DNA from 3 places in the Rhodococcus gannanensis genome. Region 2 is predicted to be linked to each of the others. Evidence: riboswitches for the same ligand, from Rfam matches in the RefSeq annotation. Region 2 holds a riboswitch; each other region holds the start of a gene.
What was found. Region 2 has a riboswitch for S-adenosylmethionine ahead of ACFSJG_RS26715 (aminotransferase class V-fold PLP-dependent enzyme). Riboswitches for the same ligand answer to the same signal wherever they lie in the genome.
Positions count from the first base shown of each region.

Region 1: it holds a riboswitch for S-adenosylmethionine, as region 2 does, so the genes downstream of both, ACFSJG_RS11240 (bifunctional o-acetylhomoserine/o-acetylserine sulfhydrylase) here and ACFSJG_RS26715 (aminotransferase class V-fold PLP-dependent enzyme) in region 2, are expected to answer to the same signal.
Region 3: it holds a riboswitch for S-adenosylmethionine, as region 2 does, so the genes downstream of both, ACFSJG_RS23825 (amino acid ABC transporter permease) here and ACFSJG_RS26715 (aminotransferase class V-fold PLP-dependent enzyme) in region 2, are expected to answer to the same signal.

Region 1 covers NZ_JBHUFB010000010.1:54,487-61,560, forward strand. The annotation lists gene ACFSJG_RS11220 (DEAD/DEAH box helicase) at 1-57, opposite strand, end outside; gene ACFSJG_RS11225 (hypothetical protein) at 162-479, shown strand; gene ACFSJG_RS11230 (sulfatase-like hydrolase/transferase) at 486-2,723, opposite strand; gene ACFSJG_RS11235 (amino acid permease) at 2,903-4,297, opposite strand; SAM riboswitch class IV at 4,446-4,560, shown strand; gene ACFSJG_RS11240 (bifunctional o-acetylhomoserine/o-acetylserine sulfhydrylase) at 4,695-5,999, shown strand; gene metX (homoserine O-acetyltransferase MetX) at 6,032-7,074, shown strand, end outside.
Region 2 covers NZ_JBHUFB010000022.1:275,276-282,349, forward strand. The annotation lists gene ACFSJG_RS26710 (hypothetical protein) at 1-31, opposite strand, end outside; gene ACFSJG_RS26715 (aminotransferase class V-fold PLP-dependent enzyme) at 185-1,465, opposite strand; SAM riboswitch class IV at 1,517-1,633, opposite strand; gene ACFSJG_RS26720 (L,D-transpeptidase) at 1,815-3,038, shown strand; gene ACFSJG_RS26725 (heme-dependent oxidative N-demethylase subunit alpha family protein) at 3,168-4,031, opposite strand; gene ACFSJG_RS26730 (heme-dependent oxidative N-demethylase family protein) at 4,090-5,085, opposite strand; gene ACFSJG_RS26735 (PDR/VanB family oxidoreductase) at 5,082-6,071, opposite strand; gene ACFSJG_RS26740 (dimethylamine monooxygenase subunit DmmA family protein) at 6,068-6,601, opposite strand; gene ACFSJG_RS26745 (ethanolamine utilization protein) at 6,613-6,993, opposite strand.
Region 3 covers NZ_JBHUFB010000020.1:660,151-667,224, reverse strand. The annotation lists gene ACFSJG_RS23840 (FecCD family ABC transporter permease) at 1-417, shown strand, start outside; gene ACFSJG_RS23835 (ABC transporter ATP-binding protein) at 414-1,187, shown strand; gene ACFSJG_RS23830 (bifunctional adenosylcobinamide kinase/adenosylcobinamide-phosphate guanylyltransferase) at 1,187-2,527, shown strand; SAM riboswitch class I at 2,658-2,748, shown strand; gene ACFSJG_RS23825 (amino acid ABC transporter permease) at 2,822-3,790, shown strand; gene ACFSJG_RS23820 (amino acid ABC transporter ATP-binding protein) at 3,787-4,569, shown strand; gene ACFSJG_RS23815 (ABC transporter substrate-binding protein) at 4,605-5,573, shown strand; gene ACFSJG_RS23810 (FAD-dependent oxidoreductase) at 5,585-6,709, shown strand; gene ACFSJG_RS23805 (GNAT family N-acetyltransferase) at 6,706-7,074, shown strand, end outside.

The DNA.
Region 1 (7,074 bases), on a different contig from region 2:
ACTGTCGTCGACCCAGAGCAGCACTCCCGATCCGGACGACCACACCGCATGCACCACCGGACCATCCAACCACCCGAGTCGGACACGGTGGAGTCACAGCGACGATGGGCGGAGGATGGCATCGAGACGGCTGCACCCTCGTCGGCCCCCGGGAGGCTTCGATGACCATCCTGATCCAAGTGCTCGAACAGGGATACTCGCGCAGCACTCCATGGGAGCAGCGCAAGTACCAGTACGTCGACGTCACCCACGTGGTCGGGATGCGACTCGACGGGAACAAGGGTGTCTGGCTGGACATGTCCCGGCCCGGCGAATCCCACCAGCTCGCCCTCGCGCCGAATGCCGAGGACGCGATCCTCTTCATGCTGAAGGCGTTCGACGCGGTCGCGCGATGTCGACAGCAGGGCGGCTCGTGGATGATCGGCCACGACGGAACCGACTACACGTCGATCGGTACGCTGCGGTTCCCGCTCACCTGACGCACGTCACAGGTACTCGACGACGACGGTGTCGATGGTGCCGTCGAACGGGAAGGGCGCCCTGTCGAAGTAGTCCAGTGACACCGGCGAGCCGAGGCAGGTGCCGATGTCGAGGCAGTCGTTGGCGGTGAACAGGAGTGGCGCGCTGACCGGAACCGTCGACCGTCCCACCTCCGACCCGTCGACGGACAGCACCACGTCGAGCGGCCCACCCGGCCGCACCTCGGCGTAGGTCGTGACGACCTCGACGGTGTGCCGTCCCGGCGAGACCGGCTGTGCAGAGCGAATTTTCGTCCGCATCAGGATGAAGAGGTTGTACTCGAAGCAGAGGTGCCCGTCATCCAGGAAGCAGGTGAGTCCGCCACCGTTACCTCCGAGCGCGTACAGCACACCCGATCCGGATTCCGGAACGACGAGGTCGATCGTGACCCGGTTGTCCTTGTTCCCCAGCGCCGGGGCACAGAACTCGGGCATCCGGACGACGTCCCCGGTGAACCTCCAGCTGGTGTACGGCGTGGAGATGCGCTGCTCCGGATGCATCGCGGCAACCCACAAGCCGCCGCCGACGGGCAGGACCTTGTTCTTCGCCGCCTCGATCGCGAACAGCTCACGCAGCTGGGCCAGCTTCTTCGGGTGCTGCGCCGCGAGGTCGCGACTCTGCGTCCAGTCCTCGTCGAGGTGGTACAGCTCCCACGTGTCGTCGTCCGGGTTCCAGTCGTGGATACCTGCGGGCAGGCCCGGCACCCACGGGGAGCGCGGGCCGAACGCGGACGCCATCCAGCCGTCGTGGTAGATCGCGCGGCTGCCCATGATCTCGAAGTACTGGGTGAGCTTGCCCGCCTTCGCGTCCCGGTCCACCAGGGTCGCCGCGAAGCTGGCTCCGTCGAGCGGATCCTGCGGAACCCCGTGCACGGTCCGCGGCGGCGTGATGCCGACCAGGTCGTAGAAGGTCGGTACGAGGTCGTTGCAGTGCAGGAACTGGGCCCGCGGTACGGGGTCGGGGTCGACCTTGGCGGGCCACCGGACCACCATCGGGTTCCGGGTTCCACCGAGATGCGAGGCGAGCAGCTTCATCCCCTTGTACGGCGTGCTCCCCGCCCACGCCCAGCCCGCGTGGTACATGTTGTCGGTCTTCGGCGAGCCCAGCACGTCCAGGCCACCGAGCTCCTCCAGCGCGGCGATGTGCATGGCGGTGGTCGTCGGAATCCCGTTCTGCGCGAGCAGCTCGCTGATGGTGCCGTTCTGGCCCTCACCGGACGAGCCGTTGTCACCCCAGATGTAGACGACCAGCGTGTTGTCTCGGTACCCGAGGTCGTCGAGCTCGTCGAGGAGACGGCCCACCTGTACGTCGCAGTGCTCCGCGAAGCCCGCCGCCACCTCCATCAACCGCCGCTGGAACGGCTTCTCCTCCTCGGGAATGTCGCCCCAGGCGGGCATCGTCGGGTCGCGGTCGGTGAGGTCGGCGTCCTGCGGGATCCAGCCCTGGTCCTTCGCCCGCTCGTACACCCGCTCGCGGTAGGCGTCCCAGCCGTCGTCGAACTTGCCTGCGTACCGGTCCGCCCACTCCTTCATGATGTGGTGCGGTCCGTGCAGGCACCCGCTCGCCCAGTACATGAAGAACGGCCGGTCCGCGTCGAGCGCCCGGTGCCTCCGCAGCCATCCGATCGCGTCGTCGGCGAGGTCCTCGCTGAGGTGATAGCCCTCCTCCGGACTCTTCGGCGGCAGCACCACGGTGGTGTTCCGGACCAGGTGCGGTTCGTACTGGGACGCCTCCCCCGCGAGGAACCCGTAGAAGTAGTCGAAACCGACGCCGGTCGGCCAGTTGTCGAACGGGCCCGCGGCCGTGGTCTCCTCGGCGGGCGTGTTGTGCCACTTCCCGAACGCCGCCGTCGTGTACCCGTACCGGCGCAGCACCTCGGGGCCGGTCGCACTCGACTTCGGGATGTGCCCGGAGTACCCGTCCCAGTCGTTCGCCAGTTCCGCGATCTGACCGTTCCCGACGCGGTGGTGATTGCGCCCGGTGAGCAGGGACGCCCGCGTCGGCGAGCACATCGCGGTGGTGTGGAAGCGGTTGTAGCCGATGCCCTCCCCCAGCGTCCGGGTGAGCGTCGGGGTCTGCACCTCGCCGCCGAACGTGCTCGGCAGTCCCGGACCCGCGTCGTCCACGAGGACGACGAGGATGTTCGGAGCGTCCGCCGGCAGGCGCCCCTCCTTCGGACGCGGACTGTAGACGGACTCCTGCATCGTCCGGCCCGCGACGCTCCCGGACGGGGTCGGGGGGAACGGCAGCGAGTCGCCGCCCGGAATGGGTACAGCCCGAACGTCAGCGCTCACGGTCCCGCCCTTCGTCTACGACGCAACGGGGCCAAGTCAACCGCCGGACCGGCGGCGTTTCCTCACCCGGCGCGGGTGAGACCCCTCGCTCAGTTCGGCGAGGGCTCGACCGCCGGGCTCGGCGCGTGTACGTGCGGCTTGACGAAGCGCAGGTACGCCGCGGTCAGTGCGGCGAGCCACACGGCACCGACGACAAGGGCGACCCGGGTGTCGGCGTCGAACGCGAGGACGACGATCACGAACCCGAGGAACCCGAGCGCCGCGATCTGCCCGGCGGGCCAGATCGGTACCGGGAACTTCAGCGACCGCACCTCGGTGCTCGTCATCCGCCTGCGCGACCGAATCTGCGCGAGCAGGATCATCACCCACACGAAGATGGTGGCGAAGGTGGCGATCGACGCGATCACGATGAACACCGACTCGGGGATGAGGTAGTTGAGCAACACCGCGAGGAGCAGCGCACCGATCATCACGGCGACCGTCATCCAGGGCACGCCCGAGCGCGACAGCTTCGTCATCGCGGCAGGTGCCTGCCCACGCTGCGCCATGCCGTACATCATGCGGCCCGCGCCGAAGATGTCGCTGTTGATCGCCGACAGCGCCGCGGTGATGACGACGACGTTGAGCACGGCGGCGGCCGGCCCCACTCCGATCGCCTCGAAGATCTGCACGAACGGGCTGCTGCCGGTTCCGATGGTGTGCCACGGGATGATCGCCATGATGACCGCGAGGGTGGCGATGTAGAAGAGCATGATCCGGACCGGGACGGTGTTCACGGCGCGCGGGATGGTGCGCGCCGGGTCCTCCGCCTCACCGGCGGTGATGCCGATGATCTCGGTGCCGCCGAAGGCGAACATCACGATCGCGAAGCAGGCCACGAACCCGCCGAACCCGTTCGCGAAGAATCCGCCCTCGTCCCAGAGGTTGCTCGCGCCCTCCGCGGTGTCGTAGATGCCGAAGCCGAAGATCAGTGTCGCCACGCCTGCGCCGATGAGGGCGAGGATCGCGGCCACCTTGACCAGCGTGAACCAGAACTCGAGCTCGCCGAACACCTTCACGCTGAGCAGGTTGAGGGCGCCGATGAAGAACACGATCGCCAGCACCCAGATCCAGCGGGGCACGTCGGGGAACCAGAAGCCCATGTAGACGCCGAAGGCCGTGACGTCCGCCAGGCAGACCACGATCATCTCGAAGGTGTACGTCCAGCCGGTCATGAAGCCGGCGAGCGGGCCGAGGTGGGTGCTCGCGTATTCACCGAACGACCCGGACACGGGGTTCCGGACCGCCATCTCGCCGAGCGAGCGCAGCACCAGATAGACGACTGCACCGCCGATCAGGTAGGCCAGGAGGACCGACGGTCCGGCCTTCTCGATCGCGCCGGCCGAGCCGTAGAACAGGCCGGTACCGATCGCCGAGCCGAGGGCGATGAATCGGATGTGACGGGCCGACAGACCCCGGGTAAGCGCCGCGGCGGCGTCCTTCACTTCAGGGTCTCCCACTTCGACTGCAGACTTGCGACCAGCAGTTTAGTGGTGTTGCGCAGGTCACCCGGGAGCGGGGCGCACAGACACCGGGGCATGCCGGAGTCCCCGTTGTCGGTACGTGCGACGAGAACCGTTAAGATCGCTGCCAGGTCATGAGTGTCAGCATCAAGCCCCGGCTCGCTGGCCGGCAACCCTCCTTCCGCGGTGGGGTGCCCCGGGTGATGACCAGGTCCTTCGAGGACGCCGGAGGACAAGCGCGGGTCCGTTGGGACGGACCCACCAACAGGGACACGACCCACCGGAGGTTTAACCATGTGTTGTTGTCGCAGATAGGCCCCATCAGCCCGGGCGCCCACGCGCCGCATCTTCGGACCACATCCTGGAGCAGAGCCGACCCATGAGCGAGAACCCGATCGATCCGACCGCGAACTGGACCTTCGAGACGAAGCAGATCCACGCGGGTCAGACCTCCGACGCCACCACCAAGGCGCGGGCACTGCCGATCTACCAGACCACGTCGTACACCTTCGACAGCACCGACCACGCCGCCGCACTCTTCGGCCTCGCGGAGCCGGGCAACATCTACACCCGGATCATGAACCCCACGCAGGACGCGGTCGAGCAGCGCATCACCTCTCTCGAGGGCGGCGTCGCATCGCTCCTGCTGTCGTCCGGGCAGGCCGCGTCGACCTTCGCGATCCTGAACATCGCGGGCGCGGGCGATCACGTCGTCTCGAGCCCGAGCCTGTACGGCGGCACGTACAACCTGTTCCACTACAGCCTCCCGAAGCTGGGTGTCGAGGTGACGTTCGTCGACGACCCCGACGACCTCGATCAGTGGCGTGCGGCGATCCGCCCGAACACGGTCGCGTTCTACGGCGAGTCCATCTCTAACCCGCGGAACGACATCCTCGACATCCCCGGCATCTCCGCCGTCGGACACGAGGCGGGAATCCCGCTGATCGTCGACAACACCGTCGCCACCCCGTACCTGCTGCGTCCGCTCGAGCACGGAGCGGACATCGTCGTGCACTCGGCAACCAAGTACCTCGGTGGTCACGGCACCGCGATCGCGGGCGTGATCGTCGACGGCGGCAACTTCGACTGGACACAGGGCAGGCACCCCGGGTTCACCACGCCCGATCCCAGCTACCACGGCGCGGTGTTCGCGGACCTCGGCGCACCGGCGTACGCGCTCAAGGCCCGGGTGCAGCTGCTCCGCGACCTCGGTTCCGCCGTGTCCCCGTTCAACGCCTTCCTGATCAGCCAGGGCATCGAGACCCTGAGCCTGCGTGTCGAGCGGCACGTGCAGAACGCCACGCGGGTCGCGGAGTTCCTCGAGGGCCACGACGGTGTCGTCCGGGTCGCCTACGCCGGGCTGCCCAGCTCCCCGTGGTACGAGCGTGGTCAGCAGCTGGCACCGAAGGGCGCCGGCGCGATCGTCGCGTTCGAGCTGGCGGGCGGCGTCGACGCGGGCAAGAGGTTCGTCGATGCGCTCACGCTGCACAGCCACGTCGCCAACATCGGCGACGTCCGGTCGCTCGTGATCCACCCCGCGTCGACCACCCACTCGCAGTTGACCCCGGAGGAGCAGCTCGCCGCCGGTGTCACGCCGGGCCTGGTGCGTCTCGCGGTCGGAATCGAGGGGATCGACGACATCCTGGCCGACCTCGAGGCCGGATTCGCGGCGGCGGCGTCTTGACAGTCGGTTCCGTCTCCAGCCCCCGTCCGGCGATGTCCCGAGAGCTCTTCCCGTCGCCGGACGGACGGCTGACCACGATTCCCATCGGCTCGCTCACGCTCGAGAACGGGGCGGTGCTCCCCGACGTCTCGCTCGCCGTCCAGTGCTGGGGCGAACCGAACGAGGCGCGCGACAACGTCGTGCTCGTCGAGCACGCGCTGACCGGCGACTCGCACGTCACCGGTCCGGCCGGCGACGGCCATCCGTCCCCCGGCTGGTGGGACGGCATGGTCGGGCCAGGCGCACCCATCGATACCGACGAGTGGTGCGTACTGTCGACGAACGTGCTCGGCGGCTGCCGTGGCACAACAGGTCCATCGTCCCCCGCCCCGGACGGGATGCCCTGGGGATCCCGCTTCCCCGAGACCTCGATCCGCGATCAGGTCGCCGCCGAGGCGGCGCTCGCCGACCTGCTCGGGATCCAGCGATTCGCTGCAGTACTGGGCGGGTCGATGGGCGGAATGCGCACCCTTGAGTGGATCATCGGGCATCCCGAGAGGGTAACGGCCGCACTGGTTCTCGCCTGTGGCGCTCGCGCGACCGCGGACCAGATCGGCACCCAGACCACACAGATCGCCGCGATCACCTCCGACCCCGCCTGGCAGGGCGGTGACTACCACGGCACCGGACACGGTCCGGATGCCGGGCTGAGCATCGCTCGGCGGATCGCGCATCTGAGCTACCGCACCGAAGGTGAACTCGACGCTCGGTTCCACAACGACGCGCAGGACGGCGAGGACCCGCGCGCGGGCGGCCGCTACGCGGTGGACAGCTATCTCCAGCACCAGGCGTCGAAGCTGGTGGCCCGGTTCGACGCGGGCACGTACGTCCTGCTGACGGAGGCCATGAACCGGCACGACGTCGGGTTCGGTCGCGGCGGCGTCGAGAAGGCACTCGCCTCGTGCGCCGTGCCGACGGTCGTCGGCGGCGTGGACTCCGATCGTCTCTACCCGCTGTGGCAGCAGCGGGAGATCGCGGCTCACCTCGCGGGGTGCGAAGGGCTGCGGGTGGTCAACTCGAAGGACGGCCACGACGG
Region 2 (7,074 bases):
GGGGCGATGTGTTCGAGAAGGATGCAGACATGACTGGTCCTCGGATGGTGCGGAAGGGTCGGGGGTCGGTCGAGGCAGTGCTCAGACCGGACAGCTGCCCGACGCGGTGCGGCAGAGGTCGACGTGCCGACGGCACCACTGGCCGTCGATCGTCTCCGCCGCGTCCGAGGTCATGCCGCCGATACTAGCGGCCGGCGGCGGACGACGTCGCGCGCCCGCGCACGAAATCCGCGACGGCGCCGATCAGGCGGTCGACGTCGGCGCTGCTGCTGCCGAGCCCGAGGCTGGCGCGGACCGCGCCCTCGCCGTGCCCGAGGCGGGCGAGGAGCGGGTGCGCGCAGAAGCGGCCGTCACGGACACCGATGCCGTAGTTGTCGGACAGGAACGTCGCCACCTCGCGCGGCTCGGCGCCCGCGACGGTGAACGTGACGATGCCGACCGCGTCCGCGGAATCGGGCCAGACACGCAGGATCTCGATGCCGTCGATGTCGGAGAGGCCGGCGACCAGCCGGTCGCACAGGATCCGCTCGTGCAGTTCGGCCTCGTCGGCGTCGAAGCCGGCGAGCGCCTCGCAGGCCGCGGCGATCGCGACGGCGCCGAGGACGTTCGGGGTGCCGGCTTCGTGCCGCTGCGGCGCGGCGGCCCACTGCACGTCGTCGAGGTCGACGTTCTTGGTGGCTCCGCCGCCGGCGAGGTACGGGTCGGCCGCGTCGAGCCAGTCGGCGCGGCCGACGAGGGCACCGGCACCGAACGGTGCGTACAGCTTGTGTCCGGAGAACACCAGGTAGTCGACGCCGAGGTCGGAGATGTCGACGCGGCGGTGCGGCAGCAGCTGGGCGGCGTCGACGACGATGCGGGCGCCGCACTCGTGTGCGATCCGCGCGAGGCGGTCGATCGGCAGCACCTCACCGGTGACGTTGGAGGCGCCGGTGACCGCGAGCAGCGCGGCGGGGCGGGTGCAGAGCTCGGCGACGATCCGCTGGATCGTCTCCTCGACGGTGCCGGCGGAACGCACGACGCGAGCGCCGTTTCGGTTCCAGGGCAACAGGTTTGCGTGGTGCTCGATGTCCAGGACGACGGTCTCGCCGGGCACGCAGGAGGCGAGGAGGTTGAGCGCGTCGGTGGTGTTGCGGGTGAACACGACGACGTCGTCCTCACGGGCTCCGACGAAGTCGGCGACGACGCCACGAGCACCCTCGTAGCGCTCGGTGCAGACCTGCGACGCGAAGCCGGCGCCGCGGTGCACGCTGGCGTAGAAGGGCAGCAGGTCCTGGACCCGAGCGGCGACGGAGGACAGTGCGGGGGCACTGGCCGCGTAGTCGAAGTTCGCGTAGGTGACGGCGCTGCCGTCGGCGAGCGGAGCAACCAGATCCGACCCACACACGGACGCGAAAGGTGCGGTGTCACAAGAGGTTTCATTGACCGAGAGGTCGGCACAGGTGGTGGATTCCAGAACAGCGGTCATGGCGTCATCCCTTGGAGCTCAGGGACCCGTGCGTGAGGTGGTTGTGCATCGAGTCCGCGCTTGCCGTGCCCGGAATTGGATGCACGGCCTGGTCGTCACCCGGGGCACCCCACCGCGGAGGAGGGTTGCCGGCCAGCAAGCCGGGGCTGAACGCTGGCACTCATGACCTGAAGCGAGAATGGCAGCCGCGCCGAGCGCCTGTCAACCCGAACACCCAACGCGGCATCGTGACCTGCATCACCTTCCCGTCGTCGGCGTGCGGCGGCTTCCGTGGCCGACCGCCCATGGAAACCCGTGCTCACGTCGCTCGATACGCTGGTGGGACGGGTTCCGATCTGGGAGGCATGTCGTGCCGCGTCTTCGCCGAATTTTTCTCGTTCTCGCCGCGCTCGTCGCGACGATCGCGCTCGTCGCCGGATGCTCGGGCGACTCCGGTTCGCCGGATGGCGGCGCGCCCGGCTCGCAGGAGTCCGAGGCGACGATCACCTTCACGCCCACCGATCTCAGCGCACCTGTCGATCCGCTGCGCCCGATCACGGTCGACGTCACGAACGGCACGCTGACCTCGGTGACCCTGACCAATCCGGAGGGCAAGGTGATCGACGGCATCACCACACCGGACCAGGCGTCGTGGAAGCCGGCCGAGCCGCTGGGCTACGGCAAGACGTACGCGCTGGCGGCGCAGGCCGTCGACAGCCGGGGCGTCGAGACCTCACGCGACGCGTCGTTCACCACCGTCACCCCGAACAACCAAACGGCCCTGTACCTGACCACCACGGGCGGACAACCCCTCGCCGACGGCGGAACCTACGGCGTCGGACTGGTCGTCGTCGCCCACTTCGACGAGCCGATCGGGGACCGCGCCGCGGCCGAGCGGGCGATGACCGTGACCACCACTCCCCCGGTCCAGGGCTCGTGGTTCTGGGTCGACGACCAGAACGCCCACTGGCGACCGCAGCAGTACTACACGCCGGGAACGACGGTGTCGGTGGACGCGAAGATCTACGGCGTCGACCTCGGCAACGGGCTCTACGGACAGCAGGACGAGTCGGTGTCGTTCCGCATCGGCGACTCGCACGTCTCCATCGCCGACGACAACACCAAGACGGTGGCGGTCTACGAGAACGGTCAGCTGATCCGGGAGATGCCGACGTCGATGGGCATGGGCGGCACCGAGACCGTCGGGGACACGACGCTGTCGTTCTGGACGCAGCCGGGTGTCTACACGGTGATGGACAAGGCGAATCCGGTGATCATGGACTCCTCGACGTACGGGCTGCCGATCAACTCGCGCCTCGGCTACAAGGAGTCGATCAACTGGGCGACGCGGATCAGCACCGACGGCATCTACCTCCACGAACTCGCCTCGACCATCTGGGCCCAGGGCAACACCAACGTCTCGCACGGCTGCCTGAACCTCAGCCCCGAGAACGCGCAGTGGTTCTTCGAGTTCTCGGGACCGGGCGACGTCGTCGAGGTCCGCAACACCGGCGGCGCCCCGCTCGAGGTGTGGCAGAACGGCGACTGGGGCCTGCCCTGGGACCAGTGGCTGGCGGGTAGCGCGCTGAACTAGATGTCCAGCAACCATCGTCGTAGCCCGGCTGGGTGAATCGGCCGCAAAATCGGGCGAATCGGGAACCGTCACCACAGGTCACAGCACCTTGGGGACGAGGATTCCACGCTGTGCGTTCGGCGAGATCCCCTACGCCGCCGAATCGCCCTGCGCGACCGTCTCTTCCGTGGCTGCGGCCCATGCCCGAAGCCACGCGACCACGGGCGCCCCGACTACGTCGACGCCCCTGGACGCGGCCACCTCGGCAGGAAGGCACTCGACGGCGTCGGCGAGTTGTTCGGCCCACTCGGCGACGGTGGCGATGTCCGCGAGGGAGGCCGTGTACGAGCGGGTGGTGACCATCAGCGCACCGGTCACGGGGAGCCTGGTCAGGTGTTCGACCTCGATCCGCATCCGGATGCGTCCCCATTCTGCGTCGACCATCGCGTCGGCACCTGAATCGCTCTGCGCGAACGTCCAATTCATCTGCCGATACACCTGGTCGACAGTCAGCGGGCGCAGGAACCATTCGGTGGCGGCGAGCTCGGGCTTGCCTGCCGCGGCCGGCACGGCGTCGAGGCGCAGTGCGCCGTCACGCTCGGTGAGCAGCAGGATATCCTCGGGTACCTGACGCCCGATGAACGTCAGGGGATGTTCGGGCAGGGTCCCCGAGTTTCCTTGCAGGAAGTCCTGATCTATGCCGAGAAGCCTGTTCACCCAGCGGTATTCGGTGCCGTCTCGGTGCAGTTCCATCGAGTCCGGGTAGTCCGCCGCGAGCCTGCCCATCAGGTACAGCATCGCGTCCCAGCACGCGGGCGCCGTGTCCGAAGACAGGCGGAGGAGGCCCGGATCGGCGGCGAACGCCGCAGCCCGTGACGCCATCACCTCCACATAGTCCGATCCGAGATCGCCGACGGCGCCGTCCTCCCCGGACACCGGGGTGAACGCGTCCTCGGGATCGGGAAACGGCCAGGGCAGACGGGCAAGATCGCTGATGTGTACAGGCAAGGTCACGCGCGCTCCTCCGAGAATCCTGAATGTGGATGGATGGTCGTGCTGTCGAGCCCTCTGTTCAGTTGTGTGTCCCCGCGTATTCCCGGAGCCAGTCGATGCCCGGTCCACGGGTACGGGTGATTCCCTTGTAGTCGGCGATGTCGTCGGGCAGTTCGACGAGGATGTCGTGCAGTCGCTGCGCCCACTCGGGCACGAGGGCGACGTCCTCGAGGGGCAGCATGTGAGTGCGGATGAGGAACAGGATGGCGTTCGAGGCGCCGAGCCGGATCAGGTGCTGCACCTCCACCCGCAAGTGCAGGCGCCGTCCGACGTCGGCGAGCGGCCCCTCCGCGAGCAGCCTCCGGTCCCGACCCCAGTCGGGGTAGGTCTCGGTGGCGGTGTCGAGTCGCCGGTCCACGGTCAGCGTCCAGTTCGTGCGTCGATAGCGCTGTCCCGCTTGCAGTCCCATGAGGAACTGCTGGGCACGCGGGATGACGCCCTCCTCGTGGACGCGGGGCACCGGTCCGTGGATCTGCAGGAAGCTCATCCCGACGTCGAAACGCAGCGACCAGTCGGCGGCGAAGGTGACCAGGCCCGCGTCACCCCACAGGGCGCCCTGGCGCTGGTCGAGCAGGACGATGTCCTCCTGGACCTGCCGGCCGATGTACCGCAGGGGCGGCTCCGGCAGGGTGTCGGGGTCACCCGGCACGAAGCTCTGCTCCCAGCCGAGTTCACCATTGCGCCAGTGCCATTCGGATCCGATTCGGGTCAGGGAGAACCGGTCGGGGTGGGCGTCGGCGAGCATCCGCATGAGGGTCGTCATCGTCTCCCACTGCGCGACGTCCATGTGAGGCAGCGCCTGGAAGCGGGACGGATCGGCGGCCAGGACACGGTCCCGTTCGACGAGTTCGTCGCGGTAGTACTCGTCGACGTCGACGGGGTGCTCACCCCACCCGCCCGCCGCGGTGACGGCGCGAGTGCCCGCCGGTTCCACGTTGGTGCTGTAGCGGTACGTCTCGTGTGGGAAGGGGAACGGGAAGCCGACGACGCGCGCCGGCAGGGCCACCGCAGTCACAGATCCACCTCGATTCGGTTGCCGTCGGCGCGGGAGACACACGGCATGAAGTGGCCGCCGCTCTCCTTCTCCGACTCGGTCAGGTACAGGTCTCGGTGTACGGGGCTGCCGCCGACGACGGCGGTGCGGCACTCCCCGCAGACACCCTGTCGGCAGAGGTTCGGGACCGCGACGCCGCTGCGCTCGAGCGCGTCGAGTGCGCTGACCCCGGACGGGACCTCGACGTCGATTCCGCTGCGCCGCAGACCGAGGGTGAACGGCTCACCTGCGTCGAGTTCACCGACACCGAAGTGCTCGTAGTGGATTCGGGTGTCCGGCCAGCCCGCCGCGCCGGCTCGGGCCACGAGGTCGTCGATGAGCACGCCGGGACCGCAGGCGTACAGGTGCGTTCCGAGCGGGCTGTCGAGCAGTGTGGGCGCGAGCGCAGCCCAGAACTCGTCGGGCGTGTGGTGGCAGTGCAGCTGGTCCCCGCACAGCTCCCGGAGCTCGTCCAGGTGGGGTCCATCGCCGGGACGGAAGGTGTAGTGCACCTCGAACGACCGACCCCAGGCTGCGGCCGCCCGCACGTGCGAGAGGATCGGCGTCACCCCGATGCCGCCCGCGACGAGCAGATGGTGCCGCGCGGTGAGGACGGGTGCGAATGCGCTTCGGGGACGGCTGATCTCGACAGCGTCCCCTGCTGCGAGATCGTGAATCCACCGCGATCCCCCGCGCCCGGCGGGGTCGAGGCGGACGGAGATCTCGTAGGCGTCGGGCTCGAACTCGGGCCCGGTCAGCGAGTACGAGTTGGTGCGGGGCCGACCGTCCGGGTCGGTTCCGCAGGACACCACGACATGGCTGCCCGGTGTGAACGACGGCAACGGCGTTCCGGCGGGATCGACGAACCGTACGTGGCGGACACCGTCGACGAGGGTGTCGACGGTGTCCACGACGAGCGTCCTGGTGGGAGCGTCGCCGCGCACCGGCAGGTCGGAAGTGACGGTCACGGGCGGTCCTCCGCATCGTTCATGTAGCCCAGGTAGGCACCGGTGCGGCGCGACAGGTGGTGATAGACGACGAGGTCGGCGGCGCATTCCGGGCATCGCGTGAGCCCACCGACCGGGACCGGGGCGAGGTGGACGGTGGCGCAGTGCGCGCAGTGGACGCTGCGGACGTCGGACTCGACTCCGCCCACGTCGACGACCTCGGCGAGGATCTCGTCGTCGAGGACGCCCGCTTCGAGCGCCCGGGCCTGCGCCGCGAGTACCGGCGCCTCGGCGCCGACGAGGACGAGGCGCCACCCCACGCGCGCGGCGACGAGCCTGCGGTCCAGGACGTCGGCCGCGAGCTGCGTCCACTCCGGCGGCAACCGCAGCCAGTCGACACGGGTTCCGGCGTAGGCGCCGACAAGTTCCTGCGCCCGTCGTCCGGCGACGCCACCGAACGAGAGGACGGTGACCGCGCGGCCGCCGCCGGCGACGGCGGCCCGCTCGCTGTGCCACCGTCCGACGGTGGTGGTCTCCATACAGACGGCCATGGGATCACTCCTCACGGTGCGAAGCTGCGCTGGCCGACGTAGAACGCGAGCGCTCCCGCCGGGGTGGTGAACCGGATCCGCGAGCCCTTCGGGAAGAAGATCGCGTCGCGGGGACCCGCGGTCTCGATCTGCCCGGTGTCGAGGTTCTCGAGCCGGAACTCGCCGTCGAGCACGACCTTCATCTCGTCGTACTCGTAGGTGTAGTCGAGGGGGGCGTCGGTGGGATCGAGCTTGAAGTAGCCGGCAGCCATCTCCGACCCCTCGGGGTTCGGATAGACGTCGTCGATGTAGCCCTCGGTGCCGGGGAACTCCTCCAGAGACATCTGCGGGAGCGACTTCCAGAAGCCGGAGGTGACACGGAACGCGGGAACGGTGGAGGTGACGTCGGCCATGGGAGCTCCTGGTGGCGGGGGCCGGGCGGTGCCGGCGGAGGTACGGGGTCACGCCGAATCGCTGGCGTGAAACGCACGCTA
Region 3 (7,074 bases), on a different contig from region 2:
CGGACGGTGCTGCCGTACGTCGTGGTCTCCGTCGCTGCAGTCCTACTGCACGCCCGCACCCTCGACGTGATGGCCGTCGGGGACGTCGAGGCCGCGAGCCTCGGCATCAACCCCGACCGGGTGCGACTGATCCTCGTCGGCGTCGCGACCCTCGGCACCGCCGCCGTCGTATCGGTGAGCGGCCTCATCGGATTCGTCGGCATCGTCGTGCCACACGCTGTTCGGCTGCTCGTCGGACCCGGCCACCGGCTGCTGCTGCCGTTGTCACTGATCGTGGGTGCCGCGTTCCTCGTCCTCGCGGACGTCGCGGCACGCACCGTCATGTCCCCGGCGGAACTGCCGATCGGCGTCGTCACCGCCGCCATCGGCGCCCCCTTCTTCCTCCTCGTCCTGCGCCGCGGGCGGGTGAGCGCATGATCTCCTGCCGAGGACTGCGCGTCGACCGTGGATCGACCCCGGTGCTGGCCGGAGTGGACCTCGACGTCGACGACGGTGAATGGCTCGCGATCGTCGGTCCCAACGGCGCAGGCAAGACGACGCTGCTGCACGCCCTGGCCGGGCTGATTCCCGCATCGGGCGAGATACGGGTCGGCGACCACGACCCCGGACGCGCGTCGCGGCGGCTGATGTCGCGGACCGTCGCGCTGATGCCGCAACGTCCCGTCGTCCCCGACGGCGTCACCGTCCGCGACCTGATCACTCTCGGCCGCACCCCGCACCTGCCGCGGTTCGGTGTCGGGAGCGCCGACGACCGGACGGTGGTCGACGACCTCGTCGACCGGCTCGGCCTGGGCGCCTTGGTGTCCCGGCCCGCGACCGCCCTGTCCGGCGGAGAACTGCAGCGCGTGGTGCTGGCCCGCGCCCTCGCGCAACAGCCGCGGGTGCTGCTCCTCGACGAGCCGACCAGCGCCCTCGACATCGGACACCAGCAGCAGGTGCTCGACCTGGTGCAGTCGCTGCGGATCTCGGACGGGTTGACCGTCGTCGCGGCGATGCACGACCTGACCCTCGCCGGCCAGTACGGGCGGCGGATCGTGATGCTCGACGGCGGCGCCGTCGTCGCGGACGGGACGCCGGAGGAGGTGCTGACGGCGGACCGGATCGCCGACGTCTACGGTGCCCGTGTCGAGGTTCTCGACCGGCCCGGTGGCCCGGTGGTGCTTCCGCTCGCGGGAGGCCGGCCCTGATGGAGGTCGTGCTGCTCGGTACCGGTGCCGCCGACGGCTGGCCCAACCCGTTCTGCACCTGCGCGTCCTGCTCGGTCATGTTGGAGCGCGGCGAGATCCGCGCCCAGACCGCCGCGCTCGTCGACGACGTCCTGTTGCTCGACTGTGGCCCGGAGGTGCCCCGCGCGGCGGCGCACGCCGGGCGGTCGCTGTCGCGTGTGCGGCACCTCCTGCTCACCCACGCCCACCCCGACCACATCGGCCCGCTCGCGCTGCTGATGAGGTCGTGGGTCGCGCGGGAACAACCGCTGGAGGTCATCGGACCGCCGGAGGCTCTGGACCTGTGCCGGGACTGGGTCGGCCCGGACGACCCGGTGCACTGGACCGCCGTCGCGCCCGGTGACGTGGTGCAGGCGGGCGACCACGCGGTTCGGGTGCTGTCCGCCGCCCACCGCGTTCACCGCGACGGTGACTGCGTACTGTACGAGGTTGCGTCCGGCGGGCGGAAACTGTTGTGGGCCACCGACACCGGACCACTCGACGCGGCGCAGCTGGGCTCGCTACGCGACGCCCGCTACGACACGGTCTTCCTCGAGGAGACGTTCGGGGATCGCGCAGAACACGAACCCGACCACCTCGACCTGCGGACGTTCCCGCGCGCCCTCGCCGCACTCCGCGAGTTCGGCGCGGTAACCGATGACACCGAAGTGATCGCCGTTCACCTCGGCCATCACAATCCCGCCGATCTGTCGGACAGGCTTCGGCCGTGGGGAGTTCGCGTCGTCCCGGACGGGACTGTGATCGCCGTCGGGGCGCCGCCGGACCGTGTGCCCGCCGCACAGCGAACCCTGGTGCTCGGCGGCGCACGGGCCGGCAAGTCGACCCACGCCCAGCGCCTGCTCGCGGACCGCGACGACGTCACCTGCGTCGCGACCGGGGCCGCGGACGACGGCGACGACGAGTGGGCAGCGCGGATCGCCGCGCACCGTTCGTCCCGGCCGGATACCTGGCGGACTCTCGAAACCGACGACCTCGTCGGCGCACTGCGCACGGCGACCGGCCCACTTCTCGTCGACTGCCTCGGCACCTGGCTCGCCCGGCGCATCGACCTGCACGGCGCCTGGACCGACAAGAGTTCCTGGCCCGTGGTTCGATCCGACATCGACGACCTCGTCCTCGCGCTCCGCCGGACGCACGTGCAGGTCGTGGTCGTCAGCAACGAGGTCGGCAGCGGCGTCGTCCCCGCGACCGCCTCCGGCCGCCGCTTCCGCGACGTCCTCGGCCGGCTCAACGCCGCCGTCGCGGCCGAGTGCGAGGCCGTCGTCCTCGTCGTCGCCGGGCGCCCACTGCCGCTACGCTGACCAGTCCCGCACGCGGAACAGCGGCGCGGAACCGGCAGGGTGGGTAGCAGGCCCACCTGTCAATTCGAATCAATCGGAATCCAAAGCGTGACCGAGGGAACCGAGTGCGCGACAGTACTGCTCGAGTGCTTGACCATCGAGAGCGACCGAGAGACCCGGCTCTGTGACGTCGCAGCAACCCCACCACACGGTGTGGGTGCTACCGCCGGGATCGATGGAACGCGCGACGGGGTGGCTTCGGCCACCCGGTCCCAATCGTGAAGGGTTGCCCGTGACCGACTTCGAGGTGCCGTCGTGAGCGCGCCCGCCACCAGCGCACCGCCGGCTCCGGCCGAGGCCGCCGACGAGGCCGACCTGCGTGTCGTCCCCACCCGACACCCCTGGCGGTGGGTGGTCGCCATTGCGGCGCTGGTGCTCGTCGCGCAGTTCGTGCACGGCCTCGTTGTCAACCCCGGCTGGGACTGGGCGACGTTCGCGCAGTACTTCACCGCCCCGTCGATTCTCGCGGCCCTGTGGACGACGATCGAGCTGACGCTCTGGGGCACGGTTCTCGGGTTCGGGCTCGGAGTCCTGCTGGCAGTGGCCAGACTGTCGAACAATCCGGTGCTGCAGGTGATCTCGTGGACCTACGTCTGGGCGTTCCGGTCGATCCCGCTGATCGTGCAGCTGCTGTTCTGGTTCAACATCGCCTACCTGTACCAGACTTTGACGTTGGGTATCCCGTTCGGGCCCGGGTTCTTCGAGTTCAACGTCACCGGTGTGATCTCCGGGTTCACAGCGGCGGTCGTCGGACTCGCCCTGCACCAGGCGGCCTACTCGGCGGAGATCGTCCGTGCCGGAATCATCTCCGTGGACGACGGGCAGATCGAGGCGGCGAACGCTCTCGGGATTCCGCGTACCCGCCAGTTCGTCAAGATCGTTCTGCCGCAGGCGATGCGGTCGATCCTGCCGAACGCGGCCAACGAGGTGATCAGCCTGTTCAAGGGAACCTCGATCGTGTCGACGATGGCGATCGCGGAACTCTTCTACCAGGTACAGGTGATCTTCGGCCGCAACGGCCGCGTGGTGCCACTGCTGATGGTCGCGACCGTCTGGTACATCGTGCTGACGTCGATCCTGTCCGTCGCGCAGTACTACATCGAGAGGCACTATGCCCGAGGGTCGGCCCGCACGTTGCCGTTGACGCCCTGGCAGAAGGTGCAGGCGAAGTACCGCGAGATCCGCGACACCAGTACCGGCGCGCCGAGAGGAGCCACGCGGTGACGACCACCGATGTACAGGCAGTACATGCCGTCGACGTGCGTGGGGTGCACAAGTCCTTCGGTTCGCTGGAGGTTCTCAAGGGCGTCGACCTGACGGTCCGGCAGGGCGAGGTGACGGTGATCCTCGGTCCCTCCGGGTCGGGGAAGTCGACCCTGCTGCGCACCCTGAACCACCTGGAGAAGGTGGACCGCGGGTCCATCCGAATCGACGGCGAGCTCGTGGGCTACCGCCGCCGCGGCAACATCCTGCGTGAGCTGCGGGACCGGGACATCCTGCGGCAACGCTCGAAGATCGGCTTCGTGTTCCAGAACTTCAACCTGTTCCCGCATCTCACCGTTCTCGAGAACGTCACGGAGGCGCCGATATCCGCGCAGCGCCGTGACCGCGGCGAGGTGACGGCCGAGGCCCGGCAACTGCTGGAGCGGGTGGGAGTCGCCGACAAGGCCGACCGGTACCCGAAGCAACTGTCGGGAGGGCAGCAGCAGCGGGTGGCGATTGCACGGGCACTCGCGTTGCGCCCCAAGGTCATTCTGTTCGACGAGCCCACCTCGGCCCTCGACCCCGAACTCGTCGGCGAGGTACTCGACGTCATCCGCGACCTCGCCCGGGCGGGCGCGACCCTCGTCATCGTCACCCACGAGATCGGGTTCGCCCGAGAAGTCGCCGACACGGTCGTGTTCATGGACGACGGCGTGGTCGTCGAACAGGGGGCACCCGCGCAGGTGCTCGATCATCCCACGCACGACCGCACCCGCGCCTTCCTGTCGCGCGTGCTCTGAACAATCCCCCCGAGAAATCGCCCTGGAAGGAAACGATGTCCGCCACCATCCGCCACACGAGGCTGTTCGCCTCGGCTCTGACCGCCGTTGCCCTGCTGGCGGGTGCCGCGTGCAGTTCGGGCGAAGCCGCCGAGCCCGATGCCGCGACCGCGGCCGGGTACAACCTGACGCCCGAGCAGAACCGCATCAGCACCGACGAGGTGCCGGACATCGCGGCGAAGGTGCCGCAGGCGATCCGCGATCGCGGAACGCTGATCGTCACCGGGTCGGCGGGCACCGTCCCGCCGCTCCGCTTCTACGCCGACGACGACAAGACGCTCATCGGATCGGAAACGGACATCGCGCATCTCGTCGGTGACGTCCTGGGGCTCGACATCGAACTGACAGCAGCGGACTGGGCGCAGAACTTCGTGCGCATCGACTCCGGCGAAGCGGACACTTTCATCTCGAACGTCACCGTCACGGAGGAGCGCAAGGAGAAGTACGACTTCGCCACCTACCGTCTCGACAGCCTGGCCGTCGAGGTGAAGAAGGGCAGCGGCATCACGTTCTCGGGCCCGAAGGACATCGCGGGCCTGACGATCGGAGTCGGGTCGGGAACCAACCAGGAGGCACTGCTCGTCGAGTGGAACGAGCAGAACGTCGCCGCCGGCCTGGAGCCCGCCGAGATCCTCTACTACCAGCAGGCCACCGACTACTACCTGGCGCTCGGGTCGGGCCGGATCGACGCCTACGTCGGCCCGAACCCGTCCTCGTCGTTCCACGCCCTGCAGACCGGTGAGACCGAGGTCGTCGGGACGTTCTCCGGCGCCGGACTCGATCTGCAGGGTGAGATCGCGGTCCTGACCAAGAAGGACAACGGGCTGATCGGCGCGATCAACGACGCGCTGAACCATCTGATCGAGAACGGAACCTACACCCAGGTGCTGGAGCGGTGGGGCATCAGTTCCGAAGCGCTCGACGCCTCCGAGATCAATCCGCCCGGCCTGCCGAAGAAGCAGTAGCGGTGACCGGTGTGACCGAGTACCCGGTGGACGTCGCCGTCGTCGGGGGTGGAGTGATCGGCTCCGCCGCCGCCTGGCGGCTCGCCGCCCGCGGTCGATCGGTGGTGCAACTGGAACAGTTCGAGCCGGACCATCGGCGTGGTGCCTCGCACGGCACGTCCCGAATCTACCGTCAGGCCTACGACGACGACTTCCACACGCTCCTCGCCGGTCGCGCCCTGCCACTGTGGCGCTCCTTGGAGGAGGTCACCGGAACCTCGGTGCTGACATTGACGGGTGCCGTCGACCACGGCCGCCCCGAGACGGTGCTGACCCGGGCGAGCACCCTGGGGGCGCTGGGCATCGACCACGAGGTCCTCGACGTCCCGGCGGCGGAGAGCCGCTGGCCCGGAATGCGATTCGACACGACGGTGCTGCACCACCCGGCCGCAGGCCGATTGCACGCGGACAGGGCGGTGTGGGCGCTGCAGGACGCCGCCCGGCGAGCGGGCGTGGAGATTCGGCACCGGACACCGGTGCGCGAGATCCACGGCCTGGCCTCCGGGGTCGAGGTCGTGACCGATGTCGACGTGATCCGCGCCCGGCACGTGGTCCTCGCGGCCGGCGCCTGGACGCGACCACTGCTCGCGAACACGACGGTGCGGCCGGCGCCGGTCCTGCCGTCGCTGCGCACGACCCAGGAACAGCCCGCACACTTCGCGCCCGTGACGGATGCCGACTGGCCGAGTTTCGTCCACCATCCCGGCGCGGAACTCGACGGAGAGGGCGTCTACGGGCTCGGCTCGGAGACCGGTGTCAAGGTCGGCGAACACGGAACGGGCCCCGTGGTCCACCCGGACACGCGCGACCACCGACCTGACCCCGACGGTGTGCAGCGTCTGGTGGACTACGCGGCCACCTGGTTGCCCGGAGTCGACGCGGCGTCGGCGGTGCCCGACAGTTGCCTGTACACCAGCACCCCGGACAGTCGGTTCGTGGTCGACCGCGCCGGGGACGTCACCGTCGCCGCGGGATTCTCCGGGCACGGATTCAAGTTCGCTCCCGCCGTCGGAGAACTGGTCGCCGGACTCGTCGCCGGCGACGTCCGGGCGCCGGTGCCGTTCCGGTTCGGGGTGCGGCGGCCGGTGGTCGCATGACGGCAGGGCAACTGGAGGTCCGCGCAGTGCTGCAGGACGATCCGCTCGCTGCACCCCTCCTGGCAGAACTGGCGCGGGAGTACAGCACCCGCTACGAGCGACCGTTCGAGGAGCAGTTCGAGGCGCTCACGACGCACCCGGGCGCCGAGTTCGCGCCACCGGACGGGGCCCTGCTGATCCTGCTCGACGAGGGGACGCCGGTGGCGGGAGGCGCCTTCCGTCGGTACGACGGGACAACCGCCGAGTTGAAGCGGATCTGGACGTCGAAGGACCACCGGCGTCGAGGTCTCGGCCGGGTGGTGCTGGCGGAACTCGAGACGGAGGCGGCGGCTCGGGGGTACAGCCGCATCTTCCTGACCACGGGC